Regions from separate parts of the Alcaligenes sp. SDU_A2 genome, predicted to be linked through region 2. Evidence: riboswitches for the same ligand, from Rfam matches in the RefSeq annotation. Region 2 holds a riboswitch; the other holds the start of a gene.
What was found. A riboswitch is a leader RNA that binds a small molecule or an ion and turns the genes downstream of it on or off. The one in region 2 is predicted to bind glycine.
Positions count from the first base shown of each region.

Region 1: it holds a riboswitch for glycine, as region 2 does, so the genes downstream of both, AADW57_RS08570 (D-amino acid dehydrogenase) here and AADW57_RS02330 (alanine/glycine:cation symporter family protein) in region 2, are expected to answer to the same signal.

Region 1 is NZ_CP151273.1:1,830,409-1,842,004, forward strand. It holds gene AADW57_RS08570 (D-amino acid dehydrogenase) at 1-1,175, opposite strand, end outside; glycine riboswitch at 1,221-1,307, opposite strand; glycine riboswitch at 1,309-1,396, opposite strand; gene nadB (L-aspartate oxidase) at 1,479-2,954, opposite strand; gene nadA (quinolinate synthase NadA) at 2,954-4,096, opposite strand; gene AADW57_RS08585 (hypothetical protein) at 4,225-4,383, opposite strand; gene AADW57_RS08590 (NADP(H)-dependent aldo-keto reductase) at 4,554-5,600, opposite strand; gene AADW57_RS08595 (YkgJ family cysteine cluster protein) at 6,524-7,018, opposite strand; tRNA gene AADW57_RS08600 (tRNA-Val) at 7,390-7,466, shown strand; gene AADW57_RS08605 (hypothetical protein) at 7,964-8,512, shown strand; gene AADW57_RS08610 (hypothetical protein) at 8,648-8,941, shown strand; gene AADW57_RS08615 (hypothetical protein) at 9,214-9,396, opposite strand; gene AADW57_RS08620 (hypothetical protein) at 9,573-9,890, opposite strand; gene AADW57_RS08625 (tetratricopeptide repeat protein) at 10,083-10,661, opposite strand; gene AADW57_RS08630 (hypothetical protein) at 10,800-11,596, opposite strand, start outside.
Region 2 is NZ_CP151273.1:502,341-513,936, forward strand. It holds gene AADW57_RS02290 (NAD(P)/FAD-dependent oxidoreductase) at 1-1,394, shown strand, start outside; gene AADW57_RS02295 (CMD domain-containing protein) at 1,492-2,019, shown strand; gene AADW57_RS02300 (peroxidase-related enzyme) at 2,016-2,597, shown strand; gene AADW57_RS02305 (hypothetical protein) at 2,748-3,848, opposite strand; gene AADW57_RS02310 (OmpA/MotB family protein) at 3,851-4,555, opposite strand; gene AADW57_RS02315 (hypothetical protein) at 4,558-6,075, opposite strand; gene AADW57_RS02320 (alpha-hydroxy acid oxidase) at 6,594-7,730, shown strand; gene AADW57_RS02325 (hypothetical protein) at 7,966-8,298, shown strand; glycine riboswitch at 8,755-8,846, shown strand; glycine riboswitch at 8,848-8,949, shown strand; gene AADW57_RS02330 (alanine/glycine:cation symporter family protein) at 9,380-10,744, shown strand; partial or broken gene AADW57_RS02335 (IS3 family transposase) at 11,046-11,316, shown strand; tRNA gene AADW57_RS02340 (tRNA-Thr) at 11,520-11,595, opposite strand.

The DNA.
Region 1 (11,596 bases), 1.3 Mb from region 2:
AGCGTCCAGCCCAGGTGGCCGTGCCCGGTGTTGTAGTAGACGCCGGGGCGGCTGCCGGCCTGTACGCGCGGCATCATGTCGGGCATCATGGGACGCAGGCCCGCCCAAGGCACGACACGGTCGGTGGCGGCGTCGTGGAAATTGCGGCGTGTCCAGTTCACCAACGGGGCGATGCGGTCGGCGCGTATGTCTTTGTTTTCGCCGTTGTATTCGGCGGTTCCGGCCACGCGCAAGCGGTCATTGCCCAGGCGGCTGGTCACGATCTTGGCTTCCTCGTCCAGCAGGCTGACCCAGGGCGCGGCTGCCTGGCTTTCAGGTGTATCCAGGTAGGCGGAAATCGAGTAGCCCTTGACCGGATAGATATTGATGTAGTCGCCCAGCAGCTTGGCCAGATGGCGGCTGCCGACGCCGGCGCACACCACCAGCGAATCGACTTGCAGGCTGTGGGTTTGCGCGTCCGTGCCGGTGCCGGTACGCAACTGGATCTGGTGCGGCGGGCCGCAGCGCACGCCCAGCACTTCGGTGTCTTGCAAGAAGCGCACGCCGCGCTGTTCGCAGGCGCGGGCCAGGCCGCGCGTGTATTTATGGATGTCGCCCGTGGCGTCCGAGGGCGTAAAAAATCCGCCGTAGTAAGTGCCTTGCAGCGTAGGTTCGATCTGGTGGATTTCTTCGTTGGTGACGGTGCGGCGCTCCAGGCCGCCGCGTTGCAGCAACTGGCTGACGCGCTTGCCCGATTCGAATCCGTAGGCGGTATGGTAAATGTGCAAAATGCCGCGCTGTTCCAGGTCGAAATCGATTTGTTCGTCCTTAGCCCATTGAAACAGGTTTTCGCGGGCCGTGATGGCCAGCTTCACGGTTTCGATGGTGTTGGTCTCGTAGCCCGAGATGGCGCGCATGAACTGCGCCATCCAGCTGTATTTGTGCCAGCTGGGGCGGGGGTTGAACAGCAGCGGCGCATCTTTGCGCAGCATCCACTTCAGGCCCTTCATGATGGTGCTGCGGCTGTTCCAGACTTCGGCATTGCAGGCCGATAGTTGGCCGCCGTTGGCAAACGAGGTTTCCATGGCAGGATAGCGCAGGCGGTCGATGACCGTAACCTGGAAACCCTGGCGGGCTAGGGCGTAAGCAGTGGTGACGCCGCTGATACCGGCGCCGATGACGGCGATGTGAGACATTTCAGGCTCCAGAGGGATGAATTGCCGCCGGTTGGCGACAATACCCCATCTGTCCTGTGACCTGAGAGTTTATCTGGCCGCGTGCGGACCAGGCTCCTTCGGTGGGCGCGCTATGCGCCGCTCTCCAGATTGTCGGGCTGGTACGATCCTTTGGCCTGAGAGTTTCCGGGGTGGTTGCTCCGTCGGCGCCTGAGTGAACAGGTCTCTTTCATACCGCCTGCAATGACAGGCACACCATACTGTTAATAGGGCTATAGAGCAATCAGGGAAAACCTAGGGATCTGTGAGCGGCGTGCCATTTGCTCAGTCCAATCGATAGTGAGCGCCCAGGCTGTGTTCACGCGCCAGTGCGGCTTGCGTCAGCAGCCAGGCGGTATCCACGCTTAAACCCAGTGCTGTTCTGGCGGGACTCGAATCGCCGCTGGCCAGGCGCGTGCGCCAGTCGGCCAGAGTGTGTGCGGCTTGCGTCAGACCCTGGTGATGGCGGCGCAGGCCTACCTGAGTCTGCATCACAGTCTGCAGTTCGGGCAGGCTGGGATCTGGCCGGGGCAGGGCGGGTTCGGCGACAGGCAAGGGCTCCAAGCTGGCACGGCGGGCAGGCGGTGTGTCGATAATGGCGCGCGCGGCGGCCCGGCCCATGATTACGCATTCCAGCAATGAATTACTGGCCAGTCGGTTTGCTCCGTGCAGGCCGGTGCAGGCGACCTCGCCCACGGCATACAGTCCGGCAATGCTGCTATGGCCGTGTAGATCGGTCAGCACCCCGCCGCAGGCATAGTGTGCGGCTGGAGCCACGGGTAGGCAGTCCCGACGCAGGTCGAACCCGCGTTGCAGGCACTGTTGCAGGGCGCGTGGGAACTGGCGCTGCAAGGTTGCCGAGCCCAGATGGCGGGCATCCAGCCAGACATGTGGCCGGTCTTCGCGGCGCATCTGTTCGTCGATGGCGCGGGCCACGATATCGCGCGGTGCCAGCTCGGCGCGGGGATCGTGTGCCGGCATGAAACGCTGTCCGTGGGCATCGAGCAGGTGCGCGCCTTCGCCGCGCAAGGCTTCTGTCAGTAAAAGAGGTGGACCGTCCTGGCGCAGGCAGGTTGGGTGGAACTGTAGGAATTCCAGATCCTGTATGGTGGCCCCGACACGCCAGGCCAGCGCCACGCCGTGGCCCAACGCGCCTTCAGGATTGGTGCTGTGCGCATAGAGCCGTCCCAGACCGCCGGTCGCCAGCACGACATGATCCGCCTGCAGGGTCTGGTGCGCAGCACGACGATGATCGTACAGATCCACCCCGGCTATCGCGCCGTGCCTGTTGCGGCGCAAGGCCAGTACCTGGCATGGGCTGCGCACCTGTATATGGCTGGCCTTGGACAGTCGTTGTGTTAATGCCCGCATGATAGCCTGCCCGCTGGCATCGGCTGCATGGACTATGCGGCGCTGCCCGTGGCCACCTTCGCGGGTCAGATGCAGTGCGCCGTCGGCCGTACGGTCAAAAGCGACATGCTGTTCCAGCAGCCACTGCACGGCTTCTGGTGCCGACTGCAAAATAGCCTGCACCCGTTGCGGGTCAGCGTGCTGCGCGCCGGCGTTCAGCGTGTCCAGCACATGTTGTTCCAGGCTATCTTGCGGGTCTATCGCGGCGGCAATGCCGCCGAGCGCGCATGGGCTGGCACCGCCGGGCAGGGGGACGTGGCTGATGATTGTTACCGTCAGCGTTCGGGGCAGGGACAGGGCCAGGGTCAGGCCCGCCAGTCCTGCCCCCACAATCAGCACGTGCGTGCTCATCAGGCGGCTCCGACGTGCTGAAACAAGGCGGTATGCTCGGCCATATCCGCCTGGACACGCAGCGCGGTCTGACGCTCTGCCGCAAAATCCAGCATGCGTTGCAGGGAACGGCGGGCTTGCGCCGCGATGTTGGCGTCGATCTGCACGCCGGGGCCGTCTTGCAGCAGGCTGTCGCGCAAGGCGTGCAAGGCGTGCAAGGAGTTCAAGGCCATCCAGGGGCAATAGGCACAGCTTTTGCAGGTGGCGCTTTCACCAGCCGTGGGAGCGGCCAGAAATGTCTTGCCAGGTGCTTGTCGTCGCATGGCGTGCAAAATGCCTTGGTCTGTCGCCACGATAAAGGTGTCGGCCCGGTCCTGGCAGGCAGCTTTGATCAGTTGCGTGGTCGACCCCACTACATCGGCCAGGGCAATGACGCCAGCCGGGGATTCGGGATGTACCAGTACCCGTGCTTGCGGATGGGTTTGCTTCATGGTTTGTAGCGCGTCGGCCTTGAATTCGTCGTGAACCAGGCAGGAGCCTTGCCACAGCAGCATGTCGGCCCCGGTCTGCTGCTGGATGTATGCGCCCAGGTGGCGATCCGGAGCCCACAGGATTTTTTTGCCTTGCTCATGCAGGTGGCGCACAATATCCAGCGCAATCGATGAGGTCACCACCCAGTCGGCCCGGGCTTTCACAGCGGCGCTGGTATTGGCATAGACCACCACGCTGCGATCGGGGTGGGCGTCGCAGAATCGGGCAAAGTCCTCGGGAGCGCAGCCCAGGTCCAGTGAGCATGTGGCCTGCGCATGTACGGCCAGTACGCGTTTGTCGGGACTTAGGATTTTGGCCGATTCGGCCATGAAACTGACGCCGGCCACAACGACGGTGCGCGCGGCATGTTCTTGCCCGAAACGTGCCATTTCCAGCGAGTCGCCCACGCAGCCTCCGGTCTCCAGGGCCAGGTCCTGTACATCCGGGTCTGTGTAGTAGTGCGCCACCAGAACGGCGTCCTGCTCACGCAGTGTCTGGGCCAGTTCGGTGCGCAACTGCCGGGCGTCGGCAGGAGCAGCACTTTTACCGGGCACAGCTTGCCAGGCAATATGGTGGGATAGTGCTGCGTTGTCGCGGGGCTGGCAAACGTCGATAGGAAATTGCGTAGGCATGGCCTTCCTTATTGCTCAAATTGAGTATAAATGAATCAAAAAAAGCCGGCAGATGGGATGTGTCTCCGGTTTATTATGCTTTTTTTGAGCATAATAGGAAAAAACAGCCTGTGCAAGCGATGTTTTATTTAGCCGCCTGATGACTTATGTGTTTTTCTGGCGTTGGCGTTGGCGTTGGCGTTGGCGTTGGCGTTGGCCGCGGCGGTGCTTGGAGCCGGGACGGGCTGCGTGCCCGAGCGGTCTATCTGGTTGTCCGCATCGTTTGCACGGTTTGTCTTGTTGCCCATGTTGGTCCCTTTGCTGGCACTGTCTGGCTTCCGTAGTCCGGTCTGCCCGGAGTGACAGCGTAGCCAGACTCTCCGGGCAGACCGATCGGCCCGCCCGGTGTTGTTCCAACGGTGTCGCTCCAAGGTAGCGCCTGATCGGCTTTTACGTGCGCGATCAAGCGCCTTGACCATCAGGGAGCTGGATTGGGGTAGCGGCGATGGATCTCGTTGATGGCGGCAATCAGTTCGTCGTCCAGCGTCACATTTACGCTGGCGATGTTCTCGCGCAGTTGTTCCAGGGTCGTGGCTCCGATCAGGTTGCTGCTGGTGAATGCTTGTTGGTTTACCCAGGCCAAGGCCAGTTGAGCGGGAGGGATGCCGTGGCGGCGGGCCAGATCGTTATAGGCCAGGCCCGCTTCGCGGGCATTGGGGCCATCGTAGCGCTTAAAGCGTTCGTAGACGGTCAGGCGGCCATCGGCGGGCCGGGCACCGTGGTCGTACTTGCCGGTCAATACGCCCATCGCCAGCGGCGAATACGCCAACAGGCCCACGCCATCGTAATGACAGAACTCCGACAAACCTTCTTCGAACACGCGGTTCAGCAGATTGTAGGGGTTCTGGATGGTGGCGATCAGGGGTAAGGACCTGTGCCGGGCCAGTTCCAGGTAGCGTGCCACGCCCCACGGTGTTTCGTTGGATACGCCGATATGGCGCACTTTTCCCTGGCGTACAAAATCATCCAGCACCTCCAGCGTCTGCTCGATCGGTACGGTGTATTCGTCTTTCCAGGGGTAGCTGCGCTGGCCGAAGGTGACGGTGCTGCGATCGGGCCAATGCAACTGATACAGATCCAGATAGTCTGTCTGCAGGCGGCGCAGACTGTCGTGCAGGGCTTGCTCCAGATTTTTGCGATCCAGGTGAGTCGCGCCGTCGCGGATATGCCCTGGGCGCTGCGGATCGCGCTGCGGGCCGGCGATTTTGCTGGCCAGCACAATATCCTGACGGCGTCCACGGCTGGCCAGCCAAGTGCCTATATAGTGTTCAGTCCGGCCCTGGGTCGCGGCCGATGGCGGCACCGGGTACATTTCGGCGGTATCAACCAGATTCACGCCCAATTCCAACGCCAGATCCAGTTGCGCGTGGGCGTCGGCCTCGCTGTTCTGTTCCCCATAGGTCATGGTGCCCAGACCGATCACGCTGACATCCAGGTCCGTATTGCCCAGCTTGCGGTATTTCATTACATCAACTCCCGAAAACGCAGGGCCGGGCGGCCCTACAAGAGCAGCATGGTAGCGCGTTTTACGGCCCTCGCTGAGAGCGACTTTTGTCTATGGTGGTTCTGGCGCATGTGCTTGTGCGCCCGGGTAATAAAAAGGTTCTTCGCTCAATACCGGGGATTGCTTCGTATGGGGTGGGCTGTTTGGGTCAAGCAGGCCGGTGCTGTTCTCGCCAGGCCGGCCATAGCAGGCCGGCTTGGCTGGGGCCTTCGTCCGCGCTGCGCGCGGGTTCCCTGGTCAGGATACTGGATCGGGCGGGGCGTGAACTCGCAGTGTGATTCGTCCACCGGACGAATCACACGCGCCCTGCTCGAACAGCACGCCCCTTGCCTCCCGCCCCAGTATCCCGCCTGCGGCGAAGGCCCTGACTCGCCCACCGGCCTGCTATGGCCGGCCTGGCGAGAACCCGAGGTTCTCTCTGTTTGGCCCAAATGGCGCGACGTCCGCGTGCGTTGAATAAGATATCAGCCATACGCTCAATGTTCTGTTGGGTATGACTATGTATGGCCGGGGCTATGTCACCTGTGTTTTGAACCGTTCAAGGCGCAGCACGCTCGAAAGGGGCGGGTCGAATGGGCTTGCCGGGGCGATGCGCTGGGATATGGGGACGGGGTGTAAGCGTCGTTCTGTTTGATGGCGGCGCTTGTTGATTGTCCGGTGGACAAGCAAGCCGCCGGAGTTAAGGACGCACTCGGCTATGTGGCCCAACCAGGGCACCGGTGCGTCGGTAAGTCATCAGCCTTGCTCGAGTTTGCTGGGCCTTGAATGGCGTCTTCAAAAAGCCAGTTTGTCATCAACTGGCTAAACTGGCTTCCGGAACTCGTCGAAGAACCAATAAAAAAGCCGGTTCACGACAAGCCGGCCAGTTGATGAGCTAGTCCTTGCTAGGCCGCTTTGTCGTGTTCCGGCGTGGCCGGCGTTTGTGGATCGGGACGGTGGGGCAGGGGCGGCAGGCCATGCTTGGCGCGCAGGCGCTGGCAATCTGGATTGGGGCTGCCGTCCGCTTCCCAGATTTGATAATCGCGGCACGGGTTGGGGCGATCCAGGTAAATGGCGCAATGGATGCCAGGCTGACCCAAGGTGCCCCGAAGTGCAATACAGCGCCCCCCGCCTTGCTCCGTGCCTTTCATGCACGCACGCAAAGGGCCGATCTGGGTTGTCAGCTCTACAGGCACCGTGCCGCCGGTCTCGCCTGCCAGCTCGCCGCTGTAAAACGACACCCGGAAGTGGGCGCAGCACACACCACAACTTAAACAGGGATTATCGTCGAACACCTCGTCATTGGGCGGATCATAACGAACAGGGTCCAGCGGACTTTCCTGAACACCGGGCAGATCACGCAGATCGGTCGGTGCAGGCGTAAGGTGAGAGAAAGACATGATGGAGACGATCCCAGAGCCGATGCGCGGCCCCGCCGCGCATCCAGAGCCTAAAGCAAATATTCTATTTTTGTGCTTGCATCCTGAATAGAAAAATTTGCGTGCTTCACAAAACGATGATGCAGCGCAGAGACACCCTTTGTGTATCTATATGTATCAATCTTCCCGAAGAAGGTTGCACTGCGATTTTTTCCGTCTGCGGCATGGCCGACTATTACCTATTAAATAACAATAACTTAGGTGGATGTTCAATGATTTTTTTGTATCTTGTCAGGCCATCTAGAAGAAAAAAACTCAATTTCTTAAAGAAAATCGCACAAAAGTGTTGACAGCTTCTCTGTAGAAGGACTATTATTTCATTTCTTCACCGCAGGCGGTTAGCTCAGTTGGTTAGAGCGCTACGTTGACATCGTAGAGGTCGCTGGTTCGAATCCAGTACTGCCTACCAGAATACATGCACACAGCACCAAGCTGTGCCAAGAAAAGCCCCAAAGATCAATGCTTTGGGGCTTTTTTGTTGCTCAGCGTTCCAAGCTGCGCCAAGCCAGTCCCAGATCGTTTTGGGGTGTGGGCACGGACAAAACGAATGGGAGCATGGCTATTTGGGCGCTTCCCACGTTGTTCATCCTGGTAGTCCGACCATCATTGCATCAGATCATGACGCTTTGCTGTGGGCGACGCACCTTGTTTTTATCATGATCTGTCAAGGGTGGCTCAATCGTATCAGCCAGAGGTCGTCGTGCAGGTTCATGGTGTCGCTGCTCATGACGGCACCGTGGTGCGTGTGGATATTTTGGTGCAGTTTTTTTTGAGCCTTTTTTTATCGAGTGTTACTTGTTTTTTTAGGTTAGGAAAGAGTATTACCTGTTTGGCTATACAATGCGCCTCAGTTCAAGGCTTGGTCCTGACAAAATCATTTGCAACCTATTTGCGCAAGGTGGTCGTATGAAACTGCTGGCTGGTGATTTTCCTAAAAACATAGAATTTCGTGCTGGGGACAGGGCTTTTTTGTTTGGAAGCGGCGAGAAGGTTAGTTGTCTTCTCTTTGAGGAAGTAGAGATTATTGAGGTGGAGTCGGAAGAAACCAAGCAAGCCGGAGGGCTTGCGGCGGCAGCTGTGGGGGGGCTGACATTTGGTGGGGCTGGTGCTGTGGTCGGTGCCTTGGTTGGGCGCAACAATCAGACCACCAGTGTGGTGCGAATTACATTTTTGGATGGTAGGCGTCTGATGGCTGCCTTACCTTACGAGGTAGTCGTTGATATTAAGGCTGCCTTGTTCGGTATTGAAGGCAAGAGCCTAGAGGAGCGCCGTCTGAAGATGCAAGCACGTTTCAAGGCTGTGGAGCAGCAAAAACTGAAGGCAGCGGCCAGGAAGAAGTGGTTCAATATCGCGTTTGCGATTTTTGCTTTGATCGTTGCGGCTTATGGAATTTCCGTTAAGGAGAAAAACGCCGCAAAGGCACTTGAATCCCCTTCGGCGGCGGCGACAAAATAAAAGATCTGGACTCTGGGCCGCTCGTGCGAGCGGTTTTTTTTATGTCCTCGCCAAAAGGTGCGGATTGATTTGGCCGGTTTTTTATCGTTTTAATCTGTTAGCATCCGGGGTCCGATTACTGCTGGGGAGATAGGAATGAGCAAGGGCGTATTCTCGAAAGGTTTGGCGGTTCTTATGTTGGCTGGATTGTTGGCTGGATGTGATAATCCCCAGAAAACGGTCATTCCGGCGGATGCAACGACATGGAAGGCCGTATTAGATCCGGTCGTCGATGCTTTGCCTGAAGGCGATCGCGCTTTGCTCGCTGGGTATCTGTTGCGTTCACAGCTGCGGGCTGGGGGTGCGGTAACGGGTGTTACTGTCGAACAAGCCATTAAGAATCAAAAAGCGTGGCTAAAAGAACAAGAGAAACATAAATCGGCACAATAAGCCCGGAACTGGCATGCTTGAATTTTTGGGTAAGACTGGCCAGGCGTTGATGTTGCTTGGTCGGGAGCATTGAGCAAATCTGATGTCCAAGGACCAGCCATTGTTCTGTAAGCCATGAATGGCAGAATGCTGTCTTTGATGCCGGAATATGCTTCACTGGATCAGTGAGTCACGCTTGGCATTGCCTGTCTCAAGATTAGTTTTTATGCTTGTAAAAGAGCCCTGTGCCGCTACGGTGGCAAGGGCTCTTTTTTTTGTCTTAAAACGCTTTTTTATCTCCGGCGTTTGTCTACTTCCTTGGCGACACCTTTAAAGGGGCCACCACTGGTTTTTTGTTCAATGAACTGACCAGTCGTGGTGTCGCGTTTGGTGAAGTTGTTGTTGACTGGGTTGGATACCTGCGTTCGGTTCTTGACCGATCCGTCGCGGTGATTATCACCGGTATTTTTAGCCATCGTCTTTACATTTCCACTCTTTCCGACGGGGGGCGTCGTCCCTATGCGCTCTGCACGCATTAAAGCAATGTATGGACGATGCTGGGATATTCAAGTTTTTTAATGGGCTGGGGTTTTTAAAATACAGTTTTAGAGTGCGTTCTTTACGATTGTTCTGTATTTATACCTAGCCCTCTTTATTTTCTTTGATAGCGCTTACCGCCCGTACTGGTTTCGCAGTAGCGTCCACCGCGCGGTCCGGTGCAGTAGGTGCCGCTGTCGCAGGAGCAGTGGCGGCTGGCACCCAGGGCGCGGGGGGTGACGGCAGGGCGGGAGCTGCTGCCGGTGTAGGCGGGGCAGGAGCGCTTACTGGCGCTGGCGGAGCCGTCGTTGCAGACAAAGACCTGGCCTTCGCAGTGCGAGATGCCGCCTTTTTTTCCGGAGCAGGGTGCGTTGCGGGCCTGCGCCGGGAGCGTGACCAGCGCCAGGGCAAGGCAGGCGATCAGGGCTTTCATGCGGCTCTCAGATTTTTACAATAACGCTTAAGTTTAGTTGCTTTTTGCGCCGGCGGTCGTCGCCATGGCATTTAGGTAGGCCGATGGATGCACGTACACCGTTGTGTCATGGACAGCGCTTTTAACGCAGCAGGGGTGGCGCAACACGCCGTTTTTTGTGGACGCTCTGGCCTGGCTTTTTGACCAGACGGCTTAGTGTTGACGCTCTTGTTCGACTTGCAGACGCCGGTCGGCGGCTTCTTTCAGGCCCTGGCGTTCGGCCAGCAGAAAGTGCTGTATGGCGCGTTCCAGGTCTGGCGTGACGCCACGGCCTTTCCAGTAGGCCATGCCCAGATTGTAGTTGGCGTGCGGCAGCCCCAACGCGGCGGCGCGTTCGTACCAGCGCAGCGCTTGCTGCATGTCGGCAGGCACGGCCCGTCCGTTCTCGTAAAGACTGCCGATATTGTTGATCGCGCCTGCATGGTCCTGGCGGGCAGCTTGCAGGTACCAACGCAGGGCGGCGCGTTCGTCGCGGGGCATCCCCATGCCGCGCTCGAGCATGACGGCCAGTTTGTACTGAGCTTCGGCATTGCCTTGTTCGGCGGCCAGACGAAACAGTGCGGCGGCTTGCTGGTCGTCTTGAGTGACGCCGTGACCAAACGCATAGCGTTCGCCCAGGCGCAATTGCTCGACAGGCGTGTCGGGGATGGTGGGTTCTGCTTTAAGCACTGCGCAGACACACACGAAGGGCAGGATCAGCCAAGGCCTTGGGCGGAGCGGGCAAGCACGCATAAGCGCTCTCCTGAGCACGAGGCAGGCGTGCCCCTGCCTGTCAGGAAACCGCCTCTCTGTGCGGTTTGAGCGTACTGCGCCAGCGTGCCGGGCGCTATCGGCCACATGGTTTATAGGCGGCGTTTCAGGGGCCAGGAGTCAGGGGCGGCTCAGTTGCAGTTCATAGACGGCGGGCAGTTCCACGGAATCCAGGCTTTTGGCCAGCAACTGGTACTGGCCCGGCGTCAGAAAAGCTTCCAGACGGGCGTGGTAATCGCCGCCGCTGTCATCGTCGTGGTATAGCTCCTGGCCGTCGCGGCGCAGTACCAGATAACTGTCGAAGACCTCCGAACGCATATCCATCACGTAATGGCCTTCTTCTTCTATGGTCAGCGTATATAGCTCGGTGCGCACGCCGGCAGGTAGCACGACGCGGCGGGTCTGACCCGGTCGCAGGGTGCCGCCCCCGGCATTGGCTGGGGCCGGTTCGCTGACCAGTTGCAGGGTGAACAGCCCGCCCTGGGCGTGCCGGGGAAGGGTAATCGTGTGCGTGCCGGCCTGGAGCACGGCGCGCAGTACCTGCGTGTGGGGATGGTCGTTGCTGGGTACGGACTCGAATGGGCCGCTCTGCAAGGCACCGAAACCGCTTTGTGTGCTCAGTGTCAGGGTCAGCAGCGTGGGATGTGCCAGATCTAGGTCAAAATTCTGTTCTTTACCCGTGACCAGGCCTGCATAGCGTGTTTTGTCCAGCGACAGGCGGGCTCCGTCTTGCAGGTCCAGATTGTCGGGCAGGGAGTCTGTCTGGATGCGCAGTGTAAAGGCACCTTGGAACGCGGAGTCGTTCATGGCGGAGCTGACATGCACAATGTAATCGCCGGCCAACAGGTAGTTGACCAGGCGCGCTCCTTGGCCGGAACCGTCGTCTTCCGCTTGGATATCCAGGCGTTCGTGGCGCT
Region 2 (11,596 bases):
AGGCGCGTGTTCGCCAGGACTATGCCTGGCTGGACTTGCCCGCCAAACCCTGGGTGCCTGACACCACGATAGACGGCCAGACCGTATTGGACGTGCTTATCGTCGGCGGCGGCATGGCCGGTCTGGCCTTGGCCAACGCCATGAAGAACCTGGGTTTGCGGGCGCAGATTTACGATCAGGCACCGGCCGGTTTCGAGGGGCCTTGGGCTACCACCGCCCGCATGGAAACCCTGCGTTCGCCCAAACAGCTGACCGGTCCTGCGCTGGGCTTTCCCGCACTGACCTTTCGCGCCTGGTTCGAGGCCCAGTTCGGCGCACAAGCCTGGGAAGAGCTGGACAAGATTCCCCGCCTGCAGTGGATGGACTATTTGCGTTGGTACCGTCAGGTCAACCAGATCGAGATTGCCAACGAGCACGAGGTGCTCGATATTGCGCCAGCTCCCGACCATGTGCGTGTACGCGTGCGAGGCCCTCAGGGCGAAGCGGATGTGTTGGCCCGGCATGTTGTATTGGCGACCGGCCGTGCCGGATTGGGCGGCCCCAGCCTGCCGGGCTGGGCGCAGGCCATTGCGCCAGAAGCACAGGCGCACTCGTCCGATGTCATGGACTATGCCCAACTGCGCGGCAAGCACGTGGCGGTCATCGGCGCGGGCGCGTCGGCGATGGACAGCGCGGCGACCGCTCTGGAAAACGGGGCTGCCGGCGTGGATCTGCTGATTCGCCGTGCCGACATTCCCCGCGTCAATAAGGGCAAGGGCTTGGGCAGCCCCGGTGCCGTGCATGGCACCTTGGCCTTGCCCGACCAATGGAAGTGGAAAATCCGCCATTACATTGAACAACAGCAAGTGCCGCCGCCGCGCGGCAGCGTGCTGCGCGTGTCGCGCCATGCCAATGCGCGCTTTTTTCTGGACGCCGGTGTGCAGGGCGCGACCATGGATGGCGCGCAGGTGGTGCTAGATACCCGACGCGGCGAACGCCGCTACGATTTCGTCATTTTTGCCACCGGCTTCAAGGTGGATTGGCGTTCGCGCCCTGAATACCGCACAATTGCGCCCGCCATCCGGATCTGGGCCGACCGTTTTGCCGAACCGGCGGATCAGAGCAGCCAGGAACTGCGCGAATCGCCTGACCTGGGCGATCTGTTCGAGTTCCAGCCGCGCGAGCCCGGTCAGATGCCCGGCCTGGAGCGTGTGCATTGTTTTTGCTATCCGGCGACCTTGACGCATGGTCAGGTCTCCGGCGACATACCGGCCATCAGCGATGGCGCTTTGCGCCTGTCACAAGGGCTGTGCCGCCAACTGTTCGTGGAAGATGTGGATACCCATTTCGAGCGTTTGCAGGCTTACGACGAACCGGAAGTCTACGGCGACGAATGGGTGCCCGCCCAGGACTGATGCCGCTCTTTCATGCAGACTGGCAGGGTCGGGCTGCGCTCTGGAGCGGCCCGGCAAGATATAAAACCGCGCGGCGCAGGCCGCCACAGGAGAGACCATGACAGAACACGATACGGCGGCCAACGCCGACTTGATCGATCGGTTGCTGGGCGTCGGCCCGGGCGACGATCTGTACGCGTTGCGTCACGCCCGCGCCAAGGCCACCGATGCCATCCAGCGCAGTCAGGACTTGTTCTTCCAGCCGGAACTGGGGCAGGTGTCGCTACAGGATCGCCTGAGCATCGCCGTGTACGCGTGCGCCTTGTCGCGGGCACAGGTACTGGGCGCGTACTACCGCGACCAGTTGGCGGCCCAGCACGGGGTGACGCCACAATGGCTGGCGGCGCTGGAGAACGATGCGCTGGATGCGATTGCGGATGCGCGCCTGCGTGCCATGCTGGCCTTTACGCGCATTCTGATCTTGACGCCGGTGCAGGGCGACAAGGCGGCGCTGCAAGCCTTGCAGGCTGCCGGGCTGGCCACCGCCGATGTGGTGACGGTGGCGCAATTGATCGCCTACCTGTCGTATCAGATCCGCATGCTGGCAGGTTTGCTGGCATTGCAACAGCGCAAGGAGCAGGCATGAGCGAGATCATCCGCAAGAACGGGTTTACCAACGAGAACCTGGACTGGGCCGCTTGGCTGGACGTGGTGGACTTGGAGAGCGCCACTCCCGAACAGATTGCCGTGCTGGAGATGAGCCACCCCAAGGCCAAGGAAATGGATTACTACCGTTTTCTGGCGCATCAGCCCGCGATTTTGCAGCAGCGCTCCGAAGCCTATAACGCGATTATGTATGCGCCCGGCGGCTTGCCGCGCGCCGAGCGCGAACTGGCCGCGCTGACGGTGTCGCGCATCAATGGCTGCGCTTATTGCGCGTCCGTGCATGCGCAGCGTTTTGAACAATTGGCCAAGCGCAACGACACCGTGCATCAAGTGTTCGAGGACCCGCGCAGCGCCGGCACCACGGAACGCGAACGGGCCATTGCCGCTTTTTCGGTCAAACTGACCGAAGCGCCCGACCAACTGGATGCGCAGGACATGGCCGCTTTGCACGCCCAAGGGCTGAGCGATGCGGACATTCTGGACCTGATCAATTCCGCCGCTATTTTTGGCTGGGCCAATCGCTTGATGCACAATCTGGGCGAATCCAAACCGCTTTAAGCGATAGCGGCATGTAGTTTGGAAGCAAGGCATGTCGTCGCTGGCGGCCTTGCCCCAGCTGTGCTGCCCGCGATCAGGGGCTTGGAAAGGCGCTCGAACGAATCCGTTCGAGCGTTTTTCTTTTAGGGCAGGGCAGCCTGGGACAGGCGATCAGGCATATCTTTCCAGCGCCTGAGCCAGACCATCAATTTGCCAGCCCGGCACCTTCGGGTATGGGGCGGGGTCCAGGCTGACGCCGGTTTTCAAGCTCGGCCAGGCCAGGTCCAGCGTAAACATCGCATCCACGCCGGGCAGCGCATGGTTCAGCTCGGGCATGGGCAAGCGCTTGGCGCGCACCAAGCCCAGCAAGCCGTGCAAGGCGGGGTCGGTAAAGCGGGTCAGATCGTCCCAATTGGAATGGGAGGGACGCGCCAGAGCGCGCTTGCGCGTAATCAACTGCATATCGGCGCGTTTGATGAACATGCTGGAGTGACCGGGCTGATCCCGATGGCAGGCAATGCACAGCGGTCGCAGATTGCTGGCCAGATTGTTGCCTTTATTGCTGTCTACATGGTGTACATGCAGCAGATGCCGGTGGTCCGCCAGCGTGATCCGGCATTCATCGCATTGCCAGTCGTGCTGTTGCCGGACGCGTTCCGAGATGTCTTTCCAGTCGTCGGTATAGCTGCCGCGCCCTATGTCCGTCTCCGTCCGGTTGGGCAGGTAGGTAAAGCAGGAGTTATAGGTCTTAAAGAACTCGGCAATATCAAAGCGGTTCCGGATCTGTTCACGGATATGGCGGTTTGATACCGCCGCTTGCTGGAAATTAAGCTTGTTCAGGCACAGTTTGCAGACCAATAAGTGTGCGTTGCCGGTGACTTCTGCCTTGGTAAAGGGGTTGAAACCGGTGATGGGGAAACTGCCGCTGAGGTTTTTGGTGGCAATGTAGCGCTCGAACCGTTTTTCCTTGCGCATGGTCTCTAGCCGCGAACAGTGGGCAATATGGAATTTATTGCCTTCTGCCCGGCCGGCCAGAACTTCGGCGGCATTGCGGTTGTGGTCTGGGATATATAACAGCACCTGCCTGCCCTGGTAGGACAGCAGACCGCCGATGTCCCCCAACTCGTCCAGGGCGACTTCCAGGCCCCGGGTTTCCAGAATCAGGTCGATGGGCTGGATTTTTTGGCTGGCTCCAACGCTAAATGGCTCCCGCGTCGATGTCAGCCGTTCGACCTGCCCCCACAGAGCCGCAAAATTAAAATGAAGGTTCATGGCTAGTCTTGCAGGATTTTCCGGATCTGTGTTTCGGCATTCGTCATTACCCGGAAGCTGACCCGGCGCGAACGCTCCGCATCTTCATGGCCGTGCTCGTCCAGCACCAGGCGGCTGGACGAAAAACCGACCGCCGCCATGTTCTGTCTGATCCACTCTTTTTCGCTTTTGACGGCATCCATATTCTGTATGTACAGCAGTACCGAACGGGTTCGTTCCTGCGACAGGGCCATATTGCGGAAATAGGCTTCTTCGGGCGGTGTCTGCTGGTTCCACTGCGAACTGGTGTGGCCTTCGATGCGGATCTCGTTCAAGGAATGGCGGAACTGGCTCAGCACCTTCAGGTAGCGTGGAAAAAAATCGTCCAGTATGTGCCGGAACGCCGGTTTGATAATGGCCGAGCCGGTCTGGAACAAGACATCGGGGGACTTGAACTCGAACGCCAGCGTCAAGGGATCGATGTCGGCGTTCCAGGCGTCCAGATCGTTCTGGAACTCCTTTTTCAGGTTCTCGTACAGCGCCACCTGGTTGTTCTGGTAGGTAACGGCCACTTCCTTGATCTTGTCGCGTTCGCCCAGGGCGTTGCGCATCAGCAAAATACTGATGAACAGAAACACGATCATCAAGCCCGACATCAGGTCCGACACACTCATCCAGTGGTCCGCATCTTCGGCCGCTTTTTTAGGCCCGCTTTTGCTCTGAAACATGCTTAGTTCTGCCCTGCGTGCGCATCCAGCTCTCGGGTCTGACGGCTGTAGGTGTCAAGCAAGTGCTTGGCAATCGTGGCCAAGGCACTGCCCAACTGATCCAGTGCCGCGTTCAGTTGGGTTTCCAGGGCCTTGTCCACCCCCTTTAACTGCACGTTGACGGCTTCGCCCGTTTGGCTGACGACGTCGGTAATCTGGCGCTCCAGGCCGTTCAGGCCCCGTTCCACGGTCTGGCGCATGGTGTTCACCGTCTGCTCCACCGACTGGTTCAGCGCATTGGCGGACTGGCTGACATTGGCCTCGATATGCCCCATGGCCGTTTGCACGGCCTGGCTGATGCCGTTGCTGATCAGGTCGGTGTTTTGCTCGACCTTGGTCATGGAACTGGTCAGCTCCTGCGAAATGGCTTCGCTCATGCCGGCGATCTCGTGGGCGGTCTTGATCAGGGACTGGTTGGTGCCCGTTACGCTGTCGCCAAACTCCGCTGCGCCTTCCAGAATGATCTTGGTCATGGCATCCGCACCTTCGCGGATCTTGGAGCCGACCTCTTCCAGCTTGCGTTGGATTTCCGGCATGGCTTGTGTGGCCTGCGCACGCATTTCTATAAAGGCGTCCAGATGGCGGGCCAGTTCCTGGATCTGGTGCTGATTCACGCTGAGCACGCCGGACAGCGCCTGCATGTCCTGCGGAATGCGGCCGGTTTCGACCTTGATCGCTTCCACCGCCACGCGGGTTCCGTCTATGGATTTCACACCGAGATCAAACAGCTCGGTCATTTTTTCCATCTGGCCCTTGTATTCAACCTGCCAGTCCACCAGTTTCTTGACCGATTCGTCCAGGCGCTTGAAGTTATCGCCGAACTGCTCCGTCAGATTTTGATTGAACTCCGTAATGACCCGGCTTAATGCTTCGATGACCTGTTCGGTGGCCGATTTGGAGAGTAGATCGCCGAAGGTTTGCAGTTGCGTCCACAGCTTTTCTTCAAAATTACGGTGTTGATTATTCTGGCTGCTCTTAAAGTCGGATAACTCGGTGCGCAGCAGCTTTAACTGGCCGACTAACGAACCTTCTTCTTTGCCGCCAATCGAGCTGACCAACGTAGACAGCAAAATCTGCTGGTTATTCATGACCGCATATATTTCGCGTGGGCCCACGTCGTCCGGAATATCGTCCTGCTTGGATTCGGGCTTTACCTGTTTGGACTCCCACCATTTGAACAACATGGCGCAGAACATGCCGACCACGCTGGTCACAAAAGCGGTTCTCAGGCCACCGAGCAGCCCGCGGATGCTGTCATCGATATTAGCCGGGTCAAAGACAAACAGCCCCCAAACGATGCCGGAAAATGTGCCCAGGATGCCGCAAGAGGTCATCATGGTGGGGGCAATCTCCACCAGCTTCGGGTTCGTGCCGGTTTTGACCGCGTGCCTGGCCTTGACGAATATCCAGCCTGTGATTGCGGCGAAAAAAAGAATGATTGCTATTTCTAGTTGATTTTCTTCTTTTAAAAAATCCATCATGGCAAACGTAATCCGATGCTGTGCAAATGAGCGAGAAGACAGAGAAAAGGGGAGGGCGTAGCTGCCGAATTTTCACTGTGTTAAATGTTAGTGAAAATTACAGTTTTTAGGGAATGCTGGAAATATACCCTAATCCTTATTTGGATTGTTGATTTCATTGGTTTTTTCTGAAATTCCGTCTTTTATTGTGTTGCTTTTTATAGTGGTTTTTTGAATTGGGTTTTTCTTGTAAAGCTGTGCTGTCGTTTGCGTTTGTGTTGGCGATGGTCTTGGCTCTTGTCTGCGGGATATGATCGCGTGCCGGTGCATCTGTTCTTTATGCAGCAAGCAATTCAAAGTTGCGGTGGCTCCGCCGGGGAGGGTTTGCTAGCGGACGGAGCGGCTGTCGGTCCAGTGGCAGGCTGTCCGGGTAGAAAACAGGATTTATCAGCACCGTCGTTTCACTATATGCTTTAGGTTTAAATAATTAGAATGACAGCCTGCAGTGGGCCGTTAAGCATATAAAGAGTGGCGACGACATGATGGTGAATCTTGACGATTTCAGGCAGGCGGCGCAGCGTGTGCTGCCCCGGTTTGTCTATGACTATGTAGCAGGTGGGGCCGACGATGAACTGTGTCTGCAGCGCAATCGTAGCGATCTGGAGTCGATGACCTTGATGCCGCGTAGCTTGCGCGATACCACCGCGGCCAGTACGCACATCCAGGTGTTCGGTCGTACCTGGAGCGCGCCTTTCGGCGTCGCGCCGGTCGGGCTGATCGATGTGGTACGGCCCCAAGGCGATAAGTTGGCGGCCCGCGCGGCAGGCAAGGCCGGATTGCCGTATATCTTGTCCACGGCATCCAATAGTTGTCTGGAAGAGGTGCGTCAGGCTACCGACGGCCCATGTTGGATGCAACTGTATGTCATGCAGGACAGAAGCATGGCGGACACTATTCTGGCGCGGGCGCGAGAAGCCGGTTTCGAGGCCCTGGTGCTGACGGTCGACGTGCCGGTCGGCGGCTATCGGGAAAAAGATCTGCGCCATGGCTTCAAACTGCCTTTCCGGCCTGGACCGCGTGTCCTGCTGGATATGGCGCTGCATCCTAATTGGCTGCGGCGACAAGCCTGGGCGGGGGCACCGCAATTCGTCAACCTGGTGCCGGCTGGCGGCGCGGGCTCGGCCCAGGCGCAGGCGGCCTTACTGTCCCGTACGATGGATCGCGCCCTGGTCTGGGAAGATCTGAACTGGTTGCGCTCGAAGTGGGACGGCCCTGTGCTGATCAAGGGCGTTTTGCACCCGGAGGATGCGCGGCTGGCGCTGCATGCCGGCGTGGATGGGCTGATCGTGTCCAATCATGGCGGGCGTCAGTTGGACGTGGCACCATCCAGTATGGCAGTGCTGCCGTCCATTCTGGACGTGGTGCAAAGCCGCTTGCCGGTGTTTGTGGACAGTGGCTTCAGGCGGGGCAGCGATGTGGCCAAGGCCCTGGCCCTGGGAGCGCAGGGCGTGTTTATGGGTCGGCCCGTGGCCTATGGCTTGGCGCAAGGCGGCGAACAAGGTGTGGCGCAGGTGCTGGATTTGGTTCGCCAGGAGTTGCTGCGCGCCATGATTCTGTTGGGCGCAAATCGGCCCGAAACATTGGCCGATTGCCTGCCCGTGCCGATGAGGGGGTAGGGCGCTTAAAAACATCGATAGCCGTCAGCAGGCCGTGCTATTTCGATTTTTTTATGGTTCTTCGCTAAATACCGGGGATTCCTTCGTATTGGGTGGGCCGTTCAGGCCAAGCAGAGAAAACCTCGGGTTCCCGCCAGACCGACCCTAGCAGGCCGGCTTGGCTGGGTCCTTCGCCCGCGCTATGCGCGGGTTCCCTGGTCAGGATGCCAGGGCGGGCGGGGCGTGAACTTGCAGGGTGATTCGTCAACTGGACGAATCACAAGCGTCCTGCTCGAACAGCACGCCCCTTGCCTCCCGCCCCGGCATCCTGCCTGCAGCGAAGGCCCTGACTCGCCCGCCATTCTGCTATGGTCGGCCTGGCGAGCACAGCACCGCTGTGCTCGACCCAAACGGCAAGGCGTCCGCGTACGCCGTACAAGGTATCAGCCATCCACATAATTTCTTGTTCGGCATGAAGGTGTATAGCCGGGGCTATGTCATCGGTGCTTTGAGCCGTTCACGGCGCAGCAAGATCAAAAGGGGCGGGTCGGATGGCTTGCCGCAGGCGGGGCGCGGGGACGGGGTGTAAGCGTCGTTCTGTGTGACGGCGGCGCTTGTTGCTTGTCCGGCGGACAAGCAACCCGCCGGAGTTAAGGACGCGTCCGGCCATACGCCCCGACCAAGGTACCGGCGCGCCGCGCTGGCAAGCCATCAGCCCCGTCCGAGCGTGCTGCGCCTTGAATGGCGTCTTCAAAAAACCAGTTCCTCATCGACTGGGTAAATTGGCTCCTGGAATTCTTCAAAGAACCTTTTTGAGTTATTGTTTTCTTTTTGTTTATTGCCTGTTTGCTTGGTGCAGGTGATTGCCGGAGTTAATCGGTTTTTATATCCATTCTGTTGTCATGCTGCTTGCAGGGTGACGGGCTGTGTATTTTCCTTGATCGGGGCGTTTTTTGGTGAATCCGAAAAATAGCTGGTAGTAACCCGAACGGGGTAAGCACCAATAGTTATCGAAATAGCGCACTTCTACTATGTGGGCGTCGATCGCTACGTTACGAAAGAGATCTTGCGCTACAGCAAGACGCCGAAGGAGCAACCACCCCGGAAACTCTCAGGCAAAAGAATCCTAACGTCAGGACAATCTGGAGAGAGGCATTCAATTGCCCGCCGAAGGGGACCGTGCAGGGCCTGCCACGCAGCGTCGCTCATGGATAAAGCTCTCAGGTCAAAGGACAGATGGGGTGCCAATGCCGGCCGGCATTGCGCTCCTTTGCCGTGTGCCTTCATTATGAGAACTTCGATAGCGTCACTCTTGCCCCTATTTGTTTCCGATAGCATCTCTCTTGCGCCGCATTCTGACGGCGATACGCAGGTGTAAGCTTTTACCGTCGATACGGCGATGGGCTCATCGCTGATCGCGTCGGGGACGGCATCGATGCGTATTTTTTTCTTCCTGCCTCGCGCCATTCACGGATATTCCTGTTTTTATTAGATTGTTTGTTAATCGTTCATTGGACGGTCCTGTCTCTAAAATGGGGACCTTCCTGGGCGCAGCTTCGCCTTGAAAGAGGCTGTTGATTATTCTGTATGGTTATGAGATATTTCCTGCCCTAATTGGGGGCGACATTCTGGTTCATTGAAAATAAGCATTAAACGCAAGGATAATTTATATGGACAAGCTCATAGAATTCATTGATCAGATTAATGCGGTGGCGTGGGGGCCGCCTATGCTGTTGCTGCTGACGGGTACTGGCCTGTTCCTTAGTCTAGGTCTGCGTTTCATACCACAGCGCAATCTGGTATATGGGTTCAAAATGCTTTGGAAAGGGCGTAAAAGCACCGAAAAAGGCGATATCAGCCCCTTCAATGCCTTGATGACCGCCTTGTCCGCCACCATCGGTACCGGCAATATCGCCGGCGTGGCCACGGCCATCTACTTCGGCGGGCCCGGTGCCATGTTCTGGATGTGGGTCATCGCCCTGGTCGGCATGGCCACCAAGTTCACCGAAGCCGTTTTGGCCGTGCACTTTCGGGAAGTGGATGACAAGGGCCGCTATGTAGGTGGCCCTATGTACTACATCAAAAATGGCCTGGGCAGCAATTGGAAATGGTTGGGTATTGTGTTTGCCACCTTCGGCATGTTTGCCGGATTCGGCATCGGCAATACCATCCAGTCCAATTCGGTGGCCGAAGTCCTTAAAACCACGTTCAGCATTCCCACGCTGGCCACCGGCAGTGTCATTGCCGTGTTGACTGCGCTGATTCTGGTCGGCGGCATCAAGCGTATCGGCGAAGTGGCCGGCAAGCTGGTGCCGTTCATGGCGCTGTTCTATGTGGGCGGCGGTCTGATCGTATTGGTCCTGAACGCCGACAAGATTCCTGATGCGTTCTCGTTGATTTTCTATCACGCCTTCAATCCTACGGCAGCCGGCGGCGGCTTCCTGGGTGCCACGGTGTGGGCTGCCATGCGCTACGGCATTGCGCGCGGCATCTTCTCGAACGAAGCCGGCCTGGGCAGCGCCCCGATTGCGCACGCTACCGCTCAAACCGACAATCCCATCCGTCAGGGCACGGTAGCCATGCTGGGCACCTTCCTGGATACCATTGTGGTGTGCAGCATTACCGGTCTGGTCATTCTGGTGACCGGTGCCTGGCAAAGCGGCGAGAACGGTGCATCCCTGTCGGCCTTCGCCTTTTCCCAGACACTGGGCGTGGCCGGCCAGTACATCGTCAGCATAGGTATCGCCATCTTCGCCTTCACCACCATCATTGGCTGGAGCTTTTACAGCGAAAAGTGCGCTCAGTTCCTGTTTGGCGAACGGTCTAACCTGCCGTTCCGCCTGCTGTGGATTGTTGCCATCCCCATCGGCACCTACCCCGGCATGGACTTGGCCAGCCTCTGGCTGGTCGCCGACACCCTGAACGCCTTGATGGCCATCCCCAACCTGATCGCCCTGCTGTTGCTGAGCCCAGTCGTCTTTAAACTGACGCGCGACTACTTCGGCAATCCGCGCCTGGTGCATCAGGTCGGATAAAGCAAGATCGACTCTGCTGGGGAGGAACACATCCTTCCCGGACCAGATCGCGGATTAGCTGTGACAAACGCCAACCCGAAAGGGTTGGCGTTTGTATTTGAGGCATCCATTGTGAGCCTGTTGATTGGGAGGTAGGCTGCATGGACCGGCTCGGCCTAGCCCAAAGTGCGGACATTGCTCTGTCTGTATTGCCAGCCTTCAGGTCGCTGTTGTGTCAGACCAGACCGCTGTGCAGGTCTTACATGTTGCTGGTTTTCGCCTTATCAGCTCGGGGTACTGTTCAGCTGTCTGGTAATGCCCCCGTCAATCGCAGCAAACCGATAGGTTGATACACCAAAGCGACAGAGGCTCTCAAGGTAGCTTCAAGTGGTCGTTGCAACACCTCAACAAAAGAGGGGTTATACAGAGCGACACGCTCAAACTGGTATCGAGTCTTTTGTAGGCCGTCGCGGAGAGAGTTACGACAACGCCTTACAGAAACCATCCATGCTCTTTATAAGGCAGAAGTGATTCATCGTCGTGGCCCCTGGAAAACCAAGGCATTTGTTGAATTGATGGCGCTCGAATGGGTTTAGCAATGTTGAGAATCACCGTATGCGGGTCTTAGCCCAGTGCGGTCGGAATGGTGTAATCAACCGTGACTATTGAATGCCTATCCCCCGCTTATGGGGTAGAGCCGACTGCTTACGGCATTGACCGAATTTGGTTTTGCTTACACGGAACCCAAAAAGCAAAACGCCACCCGGTTAGGGGTGGCGTAGGTGCTTGATAACTTTGGTGCCGGCTAAAGGAGTTGAACCCTCGACCTTCGCATTACAAGTGCGCTGCTCTACCAACTGAGCTAAGCCGGCG